Regions from separate parts of the Desulfitibacter alkalitolerans DSM 16504 genome, predicted to be linked through region 1. Evidence: riboswitches for the same ligand, from Rfam matches in the RefSeq annotation. Region 1 holds a riboswitch; each other region holds the start of a gene.

Region 1 (5,311 bases):
ACCTTCAGGTTTACCTTAACTACAAATGGATTACTTTTAAATCAGGAAAAGGAAGAGTTCTTAAACAGGGAAAATATTAGTGTGGTATTGAGTATAGATGGTCGAAAAGCAATTCATGATAAAATGCGGCCAGTACCTTCCGGAGATGGAAGCTACGATCTAATATCACCAAAGATAAAATCCCTCGTGAATTCTCGCAAGGGTGAAAACTACTATGTTAGGGGAACCTTTACAAGGAACAACCTGGATTTTGCAGAAGACGTCTTGTTTTTAGCCGATGAGGGTTATACTGAAATTTCTTTAGAACCAGTAGTAGCCAATTCTGCTGAGGCGTTTGCCTTTCAAGAAAAGGATAAGGAAAGGCTAAAAAATGAGTATGCCAGACTGGCCAGAGAATATCTAAAAAGAAAAGCAGCAGGGAAACCCTTCAATTTCTTTCATTATAATGTGGATCTGGAGAGGGGCCCATGTTTACCCAAAAGATTAACTGGTTGCGGTGCAGGCTTTCAGTATCTTGCAGTGACGCCGGAGGGTGACCTGTATCCATGCCATCAATTTGTTGGCAAAGAAGAATATCGTTTGGGGGATTTATTTCAAGGCGTAGTTAACAGTGAGCTAGTTGAGGGTTTTAAAAAAGCCCATATTTATAACAAGGAAGAATGTAAAAGCTGTTGGGCTAGATATCTATGCAGCGGTGGCTGCCATGCCAATGCAGCTGCCAATAATGGAATAATAGAAAAGCCTTACCAAATGGGGTGCTTTTTGCAGAAAGTTAGATTAGAAGCAGCAATCTATTTGTATGTAAGTGAAAGAATAGCTAATGAGCGATAGGACTTAAATCTAAAAATGCAATAATGCAATAGTTTGCTCAAATGCAATAGTTTTTTTAAAATGAATTGAAATAGAAATTGAAATTATCCAAATATCATGATAGAATAATTATTAATTAAATATGGTATTAAACAAGTTTCCATAATGGAAATTAAATGGGAAGCTGGTGTAATTCCAGCACGGTCCCGCCACTGTAATGGTGAATTTCTTAGCAATATGCCACTGGGTTTAACTCTTTAGGGAGTCTGGGAAGGTGCTAAAGAAATGATGAGCCTAAGTCAGGATACCTGCTTGTTTAGTATTTCTTGTCGTACCCACGGTGTATGGGCGTATGAAATAATTTCGTTATATTCCTGTATCCCATGTGGTACAGGTTTTTGTTTTATATCCATGGTTCTAAAGTAAATAATGTTAGGTGCTTATCCTGAGGGATTAAGCTTAAAATAAATCGGTGAAAGTCCGAGCCTATGACTGTAAGGGGAATATGCTTAAGATAGCTTATGCATATGATGACACTATAGCCAGTACACAGCCTATTCTAATTCATCTATTGTGAGGTGATTAGTTTGGTGCTGTTTTTTTATGTATTTTGCTGCTGATAGGTTTTGAATGGATTGGATTAAGAGTATTGAATAAAAATGGGGGAGTGAATTTATATGAGGTTATTAACTGGATTAGCAGTACTATTATGTTTGTTTATTATTCCTGAGGAAGCAGCTGCAATGCATATTATGGAGGGGTTTTTGCCCATGGGATGGGCAGGGTTTTGGTCAATAATAATGCTGCCATTTTTAATCCTAGGGATTCGATATATTAACAGGCTTGTTAAGGAAAATCCAAAAACAATTTTGCTTGTTGCTTTTGCTGGTGCTTTCACCTTTGTAATGTCGGCTTTAAAACTTCCTTCTATTACTGGGAGTTCGTCACATGCTACAGGCATGGGTCTAGGGACTATTCTTTTCGGGCCAACTATTATGGTTGTTATAGGTTTGATAGTTCTGGTATTTCAAGCTGTTCTTTTAGCCCATGGAGGACTAACAACCCTTGGTGCAAATGTTTTTTCAATGGCAATTGTGGGTCCCTTTGTTACATATGGATTTTACATAGTTTTAAAAAAGCTTGGAGCTCCCAGATGGGCATCAATTTTTTTTGGAGCAGCAATTGGAAGCTTTGCCACCTATATGGTGACAGCTTTACAGTTAGCATTAGCCCATCCCTCTGAGGTTGGTGGCATTTACGCGTCATGGATAAAATTTGTGGGTGTCTTTGGACTTACTCAGATTCCCATTTCCATAATTGAAGGAATTTTAACAGTTATGGTTCTAAATTTACTTTACACATACAGTAAGCAAGAGATAGAGGGGCTAAATATTTCTTGATTCCTAATTTTTGTTTAAGGGTGGTGACTTCTAGTGTCTGGTAAAAATAATGTTTTATTGATGTTGTTGCTAATTGGATTAATTATTGTCCCTTTGATAATTAACTTTGGTACAGAGTTTGAAGGTGCGGATGGGTTAGCAGAAGAAGCAGTTGGAGAAATAAATCCTAATTATGAACCATGGTTTGCTTCTGTATGGGAGCCTCCAGGGGGAGAAATTGAAAGCCTGCTGTTTGCACTGCAGGCCGCCATTGGTGCGGGGTTTATCTGTTTTTATCTGGGTTATAGAATTGGTCAAAAAAGAAGTGGGTGTAATGCTGCATGACACACATTGATCAATATGCTTATTTTTCTTTTCTCCGGGATGTTCACCCCGGAGAAAAGTTCATGTTTGCTCTTCTAACCATGGCCCTGGTCCTTATTCTTAACTCCATAGTCATTTCTGTTTTTGTTGCCATTATAATGTCGCTGATAATAATTATAGTGGCCAGGGTAAATTATAAAACCTTTTTAAAATTAATGCTGCTGCCAATGGGGTTTCTGATAATAGGATGTGCTGCAGTTGCTGTGAGTATTACCATTACACCCTTAAATTTTTTGCTGTCATTTAAAATTGGTTCTTTATGGATTGGCGTAACAAATGAAACTTTATTAAGCTCAATCAACCTATTTTTTAGAGCTAATGCAGCAGTGACATGTTTGTACTTCCTGGCACTTACCACACCAATGACTCAGATTATCTATGTTCTTCGCAAGCTTATGGTTCCAGATATCATAATTGACTTAATGGTCCTTATTTACAATAATATTTTTGTATTTTTTAAAACAGCCAATAATATTTACATTTCACAAGTATCCAGGTGTGGTTATAATGGCTTTATGGGTAAGCTCAAGTCACTTTCTTACCTGTGCTCTAATTTGTTTATTAAATGTATTAAAAATACTGATGAAACATACAATGCGCTTCTTTCTAGAGGGTTTAATGGTGAATTAAGGGTTATTGAGGAAGAATATCAGCCTAAAAAAAGAAACCTTGCTGGGATATTAGCCTTTGATGCCGTAATTGTTCTAACATACTTCATTGGGAGGTTTTAGGTTGCCAAAAAATATTATTGAAGCCAAAAATTTATCTTATCAGTATAGTGATGGAACTAATGCACTGCAGGGAGTTAATATGGCCATAGAGCTTAATACCAGGGCAGCAATTTTGGGGCCAAATGGCGCTGGAAAATCAACTCTGCTTTTACATTTAAATGGATTATTAAAACCAACCTCTGGGGAGATGTTTTATAAAGGTGAACAATATACATATCAAAAAAGTTTTTTAAATAATATCAAGAAATTAGTAGGTATTCTTTTTCAAAATCCTGATAACCAGCTTTTCTCTGCAAGTGTTATCCAGGATATCTCTTTTGGCCTAATGAACATTGGTGTTCCTAGAGAAGCAGCATTAAAAAGAATACATCAGGTCGGTGAGCAGCTTGGTATTGACAATTTATTTCATAAACCAACTCATTTTTTAAGTGTGGGTCAAAAAAAAATGGTTGCTTTGGCAGGGGTATTAGTTATGGAACCGGAAATGGTTGTTTGTGATGAGCCAACTGCAGGACTAGACCCTTGCAATTCAAAGATAATGATAAATGTGCTTAATCAACTGCATCAAGATGGAAAAACTATTCTTATTTCGACACATGATGTTAATATGGCATATTCATGGGCAGACACCATATTTATACTGGACAAAGGAAGGATATTGGGTAAAGGAACTCCCTTTGAGGTATTTTCTAATAATGCATGGGTAAGCAGCTCCTGTATGGAAACACCGGTAATACTTGATATCTGGGATTATTTAAAGAAATGTGAATTAGTAGATTTAGAATCTAACCCTCCCAAGAATAAGCAAGAACTTTTTCAAATTTTTTCATTAATTAAACGCGCACGCGCGTAGAACTATTTAGTCCCAACTGGGGGTTATTAGTTTTTTGCTCTTAGATGTACTTTATTATTCCTTAATTGGGGTGGCTTAAATGATTTTTCTTTTGGTAGGTGTAAGGGAAGGAATAGAAATTGCTGAAAAAATTGCTGCTCAAGGCCATGAGCTGAGAATTCTGGCTAAAACACGGACCAGCAGGGAGAATCTTAAAAAATTATCATTTGATGAATGCTTAGTTGACGCTGAGACTTTCCATTTGATTGACTTTTCTAAAGTAAAATGTGTGGTGGATGCTGATTTGGAAAATAGCAATAACTACCACAGCATGCTCTCTGCCCTGGCAAACAAACCAAGATATATTCGTTTTTTAAGAGAGGAATTGGAGCTTCCCAGCAGTCCTTTAATAAAAACAGTCTATTCCTTTGAGGAAGCTATTGAAAAGATAGCTATAAAGGGTATCAACACTATTTTCCTGACAACAGGGAGTTATAATCTGGAGAAGTTTATTAATAATGATAAATTAAGGGGGAAAAGAGTTGTAGTCAGGGTTCTGCCTGATTGGAAGGTTATTAAGAAGTGTCAGGATATGGGAGTGGCGGCAAAAGACATTATTGCCATGCAGGGACCTTTTTCAGTAAAAATAAATAAAGCAACCTTTAGAATGTACAATTCTGATATTATAGTTACACGTGACAGCGGCAAGTCTGGGGGTACAGATAATAAGCTTGCAGCTGCATTAGAAACCAAGATTCCCATAGTAGTTATTAAGAGAAAGATTACACATGACTTTCCTGTGGCTACTAGTATTGAAGAAGTCTTAAAATTTGTCTGCCAGAATCACTAGTCACTGGTGTCTTCTGCCTGAGTTGACTAAAAAGAGAGCTGCATGGATTTAATTTTTAAATCGATAAAATAACCAAGGTTTTTCTTCAGAAATTTAGTTTTTTATGGTATAATTTTTATGTGTGAATTTTACCAAATAGAATAATTTTACACAATTTGGACAGGCCCAAAAGCATACAATAGATTAGGGGCTCAAAATCTCGGAGGGAGGATGTGGGGGAATAAAGTGTCATCAACGAGTAAAGAGAAGCAAGCCAGGTCGCGTTTTGGGGGTATAGATAGAGAAAACCTTGGCAGATTCAAGGGCGCAGCAATAGGTGGTTTAG
Region 2 (5,311 bases), 170 kb from region 1:
AGGCTTTAAGTGCCTTACATTTAATGGGTCTGGTTGAAATTAAATCTGGTGAAGGCACTTTTATTAAGCAGACAAGCATTGATTCAATTATTGAACCCCTTGCGTTAGTTTTGTTGATGGAAAGGGATACTGTCATTGAAATCTTAGAGGTACGTAAAGGATTAGAGGTAGAAGCGGCTGGTCTGGCGGCAATGAGACGTGATGAAGAGGACCTGGCAAAGATGAGGGAAGCCCTGGATGAAATGAAGCGAGATGTTGATCAATCAGAAATTGGTGAAAAGGCGGATTGGAAGTTCCATTATACAGTTGCCCAGGCTTCACAAAATGTTTTATTAACTAGGCTTATGAATACTGTATCAGATACCATTGAAAATACCATGCGCACCAGTCGCCAAAAGCTGTATTCAACAGAAAGAATGCCCCAAACACTTTTAGATGCTCATGAGGGTATTTATGAAGCTATAAAAAATGGTGACTCAATGGAAGCTCGTAAAAGAATGTTTGAACATCTTTTAATGGTAGAAAATAATATGATATCAGAGTAGGCTGCTTTAAATGGATGATTTGAAATATAATGAAATTATTTAAAACATTTTTCTATTGACACTTTGGATTTAGTAGTGTACACTTGTGACTTGTTGACATGAGAGCCATTAGCTCAGTCGGTAGAGCACCTGACTTTTAATCAGGGTGTCCCGCGTTCGAGTCGCGGATGGCTCACCATTTAATTTTAAAATGGCCCGTTGGTCAAGCGGTTAAGACACCGGCCTTTCACGCCGGTAACAGGGGTTCGAGTCCCCTACGGGTCACCATATATGCCTCGGTAGCTCAGTCGGTAGAGCAGAGGACTGAAAATCCTCGTGTCGGTGGTTCGATTCCGCCCCGAGGCACCATCAAACAAAAACAAGACAAGGTGACGTTTCTCTTGTCTTATTTTTTTACCTGCTTTAACTGCTGAGAAATAATATTACATTGGTAAATAAGGCTTTTTATAAAATCTGTATGGTTGTATAATAGGTAGTAAGGATATTAAATATGGGAGAGAACATTATGGATAAAATTAGAGCAGCCATTGAGTGTACAATAATTGAAGCCGTTCAGAAAAGTCCCTTTGGCTTCAGGGAACCCTTAATAGGATATGCCAATCCAAATGACCCTTTGTTCCTGGAACTAAAAAAATTACATCCTCATCACTTAATGCCCGAGGACCTATTAAAAAATGTCAAAACCATTGTAACTTTTTATGTTCCCTTTAATATAGAAATAGCACGATCCAATAGAGATGGAGTCAGGGTCTCAGAAAAATGGGCAAGTGCATATATTAATGCCAATTCTTTAATAAATGAAATATGCATATTATTAAGTGAGAGGCTTAATGCTTTAGGAATTGAAACTGCTTATCAAAAGGCTACACATAACTTTGACGAAAAAACTCTTACAGCTGCCTGGTCTCATAGGAGTATTGCCTACATCGCAGGTCTGGGTACATTTGGAGTTAATAAAATGCTAATAACTCCAGTTGGATGTGCAGGCAGATTTGGCAGTATTGCTATTAGCCACTTTATAGAACCAACAGTAAAGCCTGCTAAGGAATATTGTCTGTTTTATGAAGGAAAGGGCTGCTTGAAGTGTGTAAAAAACTGCCCAGTTGGGGCATTAACTGAAAATAGTATTAATAAACCTTTATGTTATGAAAGGCTCCTAAAAGTAGCTGATGAGCACAGTGCCATTGGTTTTGCAGATGTATGTGGAAAATGTATTGGGCCTTGTGCTAACTATAAATAAACTTTGGAGATTGCCCATAATCAAAGCTTTTTGAAAATAATAGAGAGATAATGAATGATGCCCAAAATAATGGTGTTCAAAATATATTGAAATTGATGGTCAACAATATTATAATGTCAATAAATGAATATTTAATGTATTAGGTGCCCAGATATGGGGTAAAAGGGAAACTGGTTAGATTCCAGTACGGTCCCGCCACTGTAATCGATGAGTCAGGTTATGTCACTGGAGGTTTCTCTGGGAAGGCTGGCCACAGGCGTTTGAATCGGGAGTCAGGAAACCTGCCTAAAGCATTAGGTCTTTAAGGATGATGGAAAAGTTCTTGAGCTGTTAAGCTTGGGAACTTTTTTTATACATTAAAAGGAGGAGGTAAACAAAGTGAAACTATTCAAAGAAACCCTTGAAAGCATTGTTAAAACTAATCCAGCCATGGGAGAAGAAACTCAGAAAAGGTTAGACAATCTAACTAAACCACCTGGGAGTTTGGGGGTGCTGGAGAAAATTGTCGTACAGCTAGCACAGATTCAGGAAAATCCCCTTCCAACACTAGGGGATAAGGTGGTAATGACAATGGCAGGTGATCATGGGGTGGTAGAAGAAGGTGTTAGTGCTTTTCCCCAGGAAGTGACACCCCAGATGGTACTTAATTTCTTGTATAATGGTGCGGCAATAAATGTCTTATCTAACCATGCTGGAGCCAGGGTAGTTGTTACAGATGTGGGAGTAGCCGGGGAGCCAATAGACCATCCGGACTTAAATAATTGCAGGGTCAGACCTGGTACAAGGAATATGGCAAAGGGGCCAGCCATGACAGAGGAAGAGGCAGTAGCTGCCATTGAAGTGGGTATTAAGCTGGTAAATGAAGAAATTGATAAAGGTGCAGCATTGATAGGAACTGGGGAAATGGGGATAGGAAATACTACTCCAAGCAGTGCCATTCTTGCATGCTTTAGTGGGAAAGATGTGGAGTTTATTACTGGTAGAGGTACTGGGGTTGATGACCATGGGCTGATAAAAAAACAGCAGGTAATTAAAAAAGCCCTGGAAGTTAACAATCCAGATCCAACAGATGCACTAGATGTTTTAAAAAAGGTTGGTGGATTGGAGATTGCCGCCTTAACAGGTGTGATTCTCGGAGCTTCAGCAAGAAGGGTGCCGGTTGTTATAGATGGTTTCATTTCAACAGCAGCGGCTTTAGTGGCTTATAACATGAAGAAGGAATGCAAAGAATATATGCTTGCTTCCCATTTATCTCAAGAACCGGGACACAAAATCATGTTAGATTTCATGGGCCTACAGCCTGTTTTGTACTTGGATTTAAGGTTAGGAGAGGGTACAGGAGCAGCTTTAGCTTTTCATCTAATAGAAGCAGCTGTTAAGATAATCCATGAAATGGCTACCTTTGAAGAAGCAGGGGTTAGTAACAAAGAATAAGGCTTATGAAAATGGCGACAAATCAGTTTGTTGCCATTTTTTTACGTAATCCCAGAAAAACTTCTCAAAGAAACAAGGTTATTAGAAAATAATGTAGAATTCTCAGATAATGTGTTTTTGTTTAATTAAGGCTGGGTGATAAATAAATGTCTTCTACACAAAAAAAGAAGGATGATACCGGAATTTTTATGTTAGAAAATAAGCACTTTGAAGCCCTTTTCAAAAATGCGACTGATGCCATTGTATACTTTGATAGAGAAAACAGAATAGTAGAAATCAATAGCAGATTTACAGAGCTTTTTGATTACCATATTGATGAAATCAGGGGCAAAAAAATTGAGGATGTGTTAGTAGGTGAATTAGAAAATGAGACATATCTTCATGAGTATGCAAGGGCAGTAGAAACTTCTAAAGAGATATTATCAGGCAAATCTAATTCTTTTGAAACTGTAAGATATGGAAAGGGAAATAAGCCAGTTAACGTTATTGTTAAAGGAATACCAATTATAATAAATGAAGAAGTGGTTGCAGGCTACGGTATTTATTCAGATATTACACCTCAAAAACAAGTTGAAAATGCTCTTAGAGAAAGTGAAGAAAAATATCGCTCCTTTTTTCAAAATGTATCAGTAGGAATTGGTGTTTCTGATATTAAGGGCTATACATTGACAGCAAATGAGACATTGTGCAATTTCTTGGGTTATACAGTTGAAGAAATGTCCAGGATGCATTTTTCTAAGTTTTCATATTATGAGGATTTGCAAAAGGATATACATTTGTACAACTCATTAATAACCGGTGAAATTGAGAACTACTGTATTGATAAAAGGTATGTTAGAAAAGATGGGCAGATTATCTGGGGTCGTTTAAACATTTCACTTGTAAAAGATGCTGAAGGTAATTTCAAGTATTTAAGTACTGCTATAGAAAATATAGATGAACGAAAGCGCGCAGAGGTAGCCCTTGAGGAATCGGAAAGAAAAATGGCTGATATTATCAATTCGCTGCCTGAGGCTACTTTTGTTATAAATAAATACGGAAAGGTTTTGTTATGGAATAAGGCTATTGAAGGACTTACTGGTATCAAGGCTGAAAGCATCATTGGCAAAGGCAATTATGAATACGCCCTGCCATTTTTTAACTCAAGAAGACCCATACTAATAGACATGGTATTAAATTATAACCAAGAACTGGCCAGAGGATATTCATACATGGAAAGAGTGAAGGATGGATCTTTAATAGGCGAGGTCTTTTGCCCGGCAATTGGTGATTCAGGTGCCTATCTTTGGGCTAAAGCAACTCCCCTTAGAGACAAGGATGGCAACATTGCAGGAGCAATTGAATCCTTTAGAGATGTTACAGAGCGTAAAAAAGCCGAGAAGGAATTACGGTATCAGAAACAGTGCTTTGAGACATTATTTAGAAACTCCTTTGAAGCTATTGCTTTATTGAATAAGAATCATGAAATTATTGAAGTAAATAGTGAGTTTGAAAGAGTATTTGGGTTTGGTTTGGAAGAAGTCAGGGGCAAAAACATTGATTTATTGTTGGCTCCTGGAGAAAAATTAGCCGAGGCAAAGGAAATTACGAAAAATGTTTGTAATGGAAAGCCAATATGTTTAGAAACAACTAGATATTCAAAATCTGGTCGCCCCATACATGTACAAATAAAAGGCGTCCCCATAGTTATAGATAATGACGTTGTAGGGGTCTATGGGATATATGACGACATAACTGAAAGAAAACTCCATGAAGAAAGGCTTAAATACCTCTGTATGCATGATGTCTTAACCACCCTGTATAATAGGAATTACTTTGAGGAAAACCTCAGACGATTGGACACAGGAAGACAGCTTCCATTAAGTATTATCATTGGAGATGTAAATGGCTTGAAACTGATAAACGATGCTTTTGGTCATGGTGAGGGGGATAAGCTCCTTAAAAAAATTGCCAAGGTTTTCAAAAAAATATGCAGGAGTGAGGATATAGTATGCAGACTTGGCGGGGATGAGTTTGCCTTCATTTTTCCCCAAACAGATGAATATGTAGCTGAAGAAATATGTAATCGCATAAAGAAAGAATGCCTTAGAGC
Region 3 (5,311 bases), on a different contig from region 1:
AATAGTAAAATAGCAGCTATTGGCGATTTAAGCACCCTGTCTGCAGAAAAAACCTTGGATGCCAGGGGTATGTATGTTTTTCCAGGCATTATTGATGTACATACCCATTTTGAGACTATGGGTGGAGGAGGCGTAAAGACTGCTGATAACTTTTTTACAGGAACCAGGGCTGCCGCCCTGGGAGGAGTTACAACTATCATTGACTTTACCAAACAGGAAAAGGGTGAATTTGTAAAAGAAGCTGTCCATAGAAGATATCTGCAAGCCATGGATCAGGTATGCATCGACTTTGGCCTGCACAGTCTTTTTACTGATTTGAGCCAGGACTCCTTTAATGCAATACCTGATGTGGTAATGGATGGGTACTCTACTCTTAAACTTTTTACCACCTATAAAAAAACAGGTTTTTTAGTTGAAGATGGAGAACTTTTGGAAACAATTAGGAAAGCCCATGCCAGCAAGGGCATGGTTATACTCCATGCTGAGAATGATTACCTGTGTGAATATTTCACTGAAAAGAATATAGCAGAGGGCAAGCTAGCTCCTGAATATCACCCTTTAAGCAGACCTAATATTGCCGAGGCAGAAGCAGTTTCCAAAGCCGCTTTATTTGCCGGGTATACTAATAGCTTGTTGTATATAGTGCACCTTTCTACGTCAGAGGGAGCAGAGATTATCAGGCAGGCCAGAAGCAGGGGGGTGCCCATAATGGCTGAAACCTGTCCGCAATATCTGGTTCTAAATGATGATAAATATCTAGAAACCAACGGCCATTATCATATTGCCACGCCACCCCTTAGGAAAAAAACAGATCAGGATAAGCTCTGGGAAGGCATTCAGGAAGGTTCCATATCAGTAGTCAGCACAGACCACTGCTCATTTACAACAGCACAAAAGGATAAAGGCAAGGAATCCTTCAAGGATGTGCCCCCTGGTATTCCTGGTACAGAGACCTTATTGCCGTTAATGCATCACTTTGGAGTAAATCACAATAGGATTTCCCTTAACAAGCTCGTAGAGGTGCTGTGTCATAACCCGGCTAAAATCTTTGGCATGTATCCAAACAAGGGCACCTTAACTGTTGGTACTGACGCAGATATTGTCATTTTTGACCCGAACAAAAAGGTTCGTCTAGGCACAGATACCCTTCATATGGGCAGTGACTATTCACCTTATGAAGGAATTGAGGTTCAGGGTTACCCAAGTACAACTATATTAAGGGGCAATATAATAGTAGAAAATGGTCAGTTTTTAGGGGAAAAAGGCTTTGGGCAGTTTATCAGAAGAAAACAGCCCCAATATGTCTAGGCAGTGATACGCTAAAATGCCATTAAGGTAAAATAATGGTAACGCTCCAAACAGTATATAGCAGTATATAATCAGTATACTAAATATTTAATTCAAACCTTTCAGATACTTTTTGTAACAAAATGACGCTAAAAATATATGATGTATTAATGTATCTAAGCTTTTATACTAAGAGGTTTCCAATTGCAAAAGGCAAGTGCAAGCTGTTTACACGGAATAGATGTTTCCCATTGGCAGGGGGAAATAGATTGGCATTCTGTAAAAAAAGCTAATATAAGCTTTGCCTATATTAAATCTACTGAAGGAAGAACATATACCGATCCCAGATTTATAAGTAATGCAAGGGGAGCATTAGCAGCAAACATCCCAACAGGTGCATACCACTTTGCCAGGCCAGACAATAATCCAACCAAACAGGGGGCTATTGAAGAAGCGAAGCATTTTATCAAAACCATGGCAGAAGGCTTTGGGAAAAATAGAGTTGGTGACATACTTCCGGTTTTGGACTTAGAGGTACCGCCGGCCAAAAAAGACTCCAAAGCAGCTACCCATGAAATTTTAGAGTGGGCTGCCTCATTTGACCGCTATTTTACAGAGAATACTGGCAGAGCTTTAATGCTTTATACTGGAAGCTATTTTATCAAAGAACATAACAATTTTAATCATCCTGCCCATGGCTTTATCCTTGCTCATATGCCCCTTTGGATTGCAATGTATCCCCATGCAAGGGGTAACCCGGAATATCCTGACAATGCAGGTGGTTGGGCCAGATGGACAGCATGGCAGTACACCAATTCAGGAAAGGTGAAAGGCATCAAGGGAAATGTTGATTTAAACTGGGCTGTGCCAGATCTGATTAGGAGCTGCTAGTACTTATCCTATGTGCATCTTAACCTGCTTCATCTTCCCAGAATAGAGCTCTGGCTCCATCAAATCTAATAATAATTCTATTCATCTTAAGTATTTGTTGGGCAGGCATAACGAACATCTGGAAGGTGATAGGAAAAATAATAGAAATTTCTTGACATTTCCAGTAGTGGAAATTAAAATGTTGATAAAGTTAATAAACTGCTATGTGCAAATTGGTGCCTCCAGATGGAGGTCAAAAGGGAATTGGGTGCAAGTCCCAAACGGTCCCGCCACTGTAACCGGAGAGCTGCTTTACAAATATCCACTGTTCTTCACGCCCTTTGGGATAAGGAGAATGGGAAGGAGTAAAGCCGCAATGATACGGAAGTCAGGAAACCTGCCTGTTTGCAAGAGGAAAGTCTCTCGGGAATAGAGACAGACAACTGCAGCATTGAGGATGATGGTAAAGTCTTCAGCCAGATTTTTATTTTGGCTGGGGACTTTTATTTTTTCTATCTAAGGTTGGGGACTTTTTAATATTAAAAACCAAGGAGGTAAAAGCAATGTCTTTACTGAGAAATGCTCAAAATGGTATTGTCACCAGAGAAATGGAGCAGGTGGCAGCACAAGAAAAAGTCAGTCCTGAATTTATCAGACAGGGAGTAGCTGAAGGTAAAATTGTCATACTTAAAAATGCTAATCACACTAATGCAGTACCCCTGGCAGTAGGTGCCGGACTTAAAACCAAGGTTAGTGCAAGTGTAGGTCTATATGGGAAAGATGCAAGTATTGAAAATGAATTGGAAAAAATCAGGGCAGCTGTTGATGCCGGCACAGATGCCATAATGGACTTGAGTGTAACAGGTGAGATTGATGCAATGCGTAAGGAAGTTTTATCTGCAGTTTCTAAACCGGTAGGTACACTTCCCTTATATCAGGCCCTTGCTAATGCTGGTATTAAATATGGATCATCTCTTAAAATGACAGCAGATGATCTTTTTGAAGTAATTGAAGCTCAAGCGGCTGAAGGAGTGGCCTTTTTAGCACTTCATTGTGGCACCACCATGGCTATTATAGAGCGTGCAAAAAGAGAAGGTAGAATTGATCCCCTTGTAAGCTACGGAGGATCTCATCTCATAGGGTGGATGGTACATAACCAGAGGGAAAATCCCTTATATGAATACTTTGACAGGGTTCTGGAAATTGCCAAGAACTACGATGTAGCTCTAAGCTTTGCTGACAGCATGAGACCTGGCTGCCTGGCTGATTCCTTAGACGGTGCACAGGTTCAAGAATTGGTAGTACTGGGGGAACTGGTACAAAGAACAAGAGATGCTGGTGTTCAGGTTATGGTTAAGGGCCCAGGACATGTTCCACTTAACCAGATAAAAACGACCATTGAACTTCAGAAGGGACTATGTAAAAATGCTCCATATTTTGTATTTGGTCCCCTTGTAACGGATACAGGTGTGGGTCATGATCACATAAGTGCAGCCATTGGCGGTGCAGTAAGCTCATGGGCCGGTGCAGACTTCATCTGTTATGTAACACCTGCCGAGCATCTTGGTATTCCCAATGCTAATCAGGTTCGAGAAGGAGTAGTAGCTGCCCGTATTGCTGCCCACTGTGGGGACCTGGCCAAGGGAATGCCTGCTGCTGTAAACTGGGATCTTGAGATGTCCATTGCCAGAAAAGCCCTTGACTGGGATAAACAGATTTCCCTGGCCATTGATCCTACTACCGCAAAACTAATCTGGAAAGAAAGAAGTGATGATTTCTCCTCCAAATGCAGCATGTGCGGACAATACTGTGCCATGGAGATAATCTCCAAGTATTTAAATACTGATACTAAACATGCATGCTAAATGTAGCTCTTAATATTAGAAGAAATTATTATTTATGATAAATTCCACGGTTTAAATAAATGGCTAAGAGGTCGTTGTACTCTCAGATATGAAATGCATGTTTAAATAGTTAGTTAAAAGAAGGGGTGATTAATAATGACTCAAATGTTAAAAGCACGAGCTGGAAAAATCACTGAAGAAATGGAAAAAGTAGCTATTCAGGAAAATGTAGATGTTAAATTCATTCGTCAAGGTGTTGCCGAGGGAACAATTGTTATCCCTAAAAACAAGAACCGCAGCCGTTCCAGGATTTGTGGAATTGGCAAGGGATTAGATATTAAAGTAAATGCTCTTATAGGCACTTCAAGTGATAGGTCTCAGGCTGAAATGGAAGCTAGAAAGCTAAAAGCCGCCGAGGAAGCAGGATGCAACTCCTTCATGGATTTGAGTACAGGCGGAGATATTGATGCCATGAGAAGACAGACCCTGTCCCTGGCAAGGGTGGCTGTAGGAAGTGTACCTCTCTATCAGGCTGGAGTTGAAGCCATTCATAAATATGGAAGCGTGGTGGAAATGAGACCTGATGACATACTTGACACAATTGAAAAACAAGCAGCTGACGGCCTTGATTTTATGGCTATTCACAGTGCCTTGAGCTTAGATGTGCTGAAAACCCTTCAAAAAACCGGCAGGGTTACTGAAGTGGTCAGCCGTGGAGGTTCCTTCCTAACAGGTTGGATGTTTCACAACCAAAAGGAAAATCCGCTACTAGAACATTTTGACCGCCTGCTGGCAATTATGAAGGAGTATGATGTAGTTTTTAGTGTTGGAGACGCAGTTCGACCAGGTTGTACTGCTGATTCTCTTGACCAGGTGCAGCTTAAGGGATTGATGCTGGCCGGCGATCTAGTAAAAAGAGCATTGGAAGCTGGAGTACAAGTTATGGTGGAAGGTCCAGGCCATGTTCCCTTAAACCATATTGAGTCCACCATTCTTCTTCAAAAAAGACTCTGCTATAATGTTCCCTATTATGTTCTGGGATTTTTGGCTGCAGACATAGCACCTGGTTATGACCATATTACCGGTGCAATTGGAGGAGCTTATGCAGCAATGTGCGGTGCTGATTTCTTGTGTTATTTGACTCCTGCCGAACATCTGGGTCTGCCAAATGAGGAGGATGTTAGAACAGGTGTAAAAGCTATCAAGATAGCAGCTCAAGCAGCGGATATTGCAAGGGGAAGAAAAGGTGCATGGGATAGAAATCTGCAAATGGCAAAAGCCAGGGTTGCCCTTGATATGGATAAACAAAT

Evidence for each region. Region 1 has a riboswitch for cobalamin ahead of K364_RS0117455 (energy-coupling factor ABC transporter permease). Riboswitches for the same ligand answer to the same signal wherever they lie in the genome.
Region 2: another riboswitch for cobalamin. It lies ahead of cobT (nicotinate-nucleotide--dimethylbenzimidazole phosphoribosyltransferase); the one in region 1 lies ahead of K364_RS0117455 (energy-coupling factor ABC transporter permease).
Region 3: another riboswitch for cobalamin. It lies ahead of thiC (phosphomethylpyrimidine synthase ThiC); the one in region 1 lies ahead of K364_RS0117455 (energy-coupling factor ABC transporter permease).

Annotation. Positions count from the first base shown of each region.
Region 1 covers NZ_KK211103.1:197,733-203,043, reverse strand. The annotation lists gene scfB (thioether cross-link-forming SCIFF peptide maturase) at 1-831, shown strand, start outside; cobalamin riboswitch at 948-1,140, shown strand; gene K364_RS0117455 (energy-coupling factor ABC transporter permease) at 1,488-2,210, shown strand; gene K364_RS0117450 (energy-coupling factor ABC transporter substrate-binding protein) at 2,244-2,534, shown strand; gene cbiQ (cobalt ECF transporter T component CbiQ) at 2,531-3,304, shown strand; gene K364_RS0117440 (energy-coupling factor ABC transporter ATP-binding protein) at 3,306-4,157, shown strand; gene K364_RS24660 (precorrin-6A/cobalt-precorrin-6A reductase) at 4,237-4,986, shown strand; gene K364_RS0117430 (peptidoglycan DD-metalloendopeptidase family protein) at 5,212-5,311, shown strand, end outside.
Region 2 covers NZ_KK211103.1:29,643-34,953, reverse strand. The annotation lists gene K364_RS0116625 (FadR/GntR family transcriptional regulator) at 1-545, shown strand, start outside; tRNA gene K364_RS0116620 (tRNA-Lys) at 648-723, shown strand; tRNA gene K364_RS0116615 (tRNA-Glu) at 738-812, shown strand; tRNA gene K364_RS0116610 (tRNA-Phe) at 818-893, shown strand; gene K364_RS0116605 (hypothetical protein) at 1,051-1,785, shown strand; cobalamin riboswitch at 1,910-2,088, shown strand; gene cobT (nicotinate-nucleotide--dimethylbenzimidazole phosphoribosyltransferase) at 2,164-3,219, shown strand; gene K364_RS25820 (PAS domain S-box protein) at 3,366-5,311, shown strand, end outside.
Region 3 covers NZ_KK211102.1:16,298-21,608, forward strand. The annotation lists gene hydA (dihydropyrimidinase) at 1-1,308, shown strand, start outside; gene K364_RS24240 (glycoside hydrolase family 25 protein) at 1,492-2,178, shown strand; cobalamin riboswitch at 2,375-2,576, shown strand; gene thiC (phosphomethylpyrimidine synthase ThiC) at 2,721-4,022, shown strand; gene bzaB (B12 lower ligand biosynthesis ThiC-like protein BzaB) at 4,158-5,311, shown strand, end outside.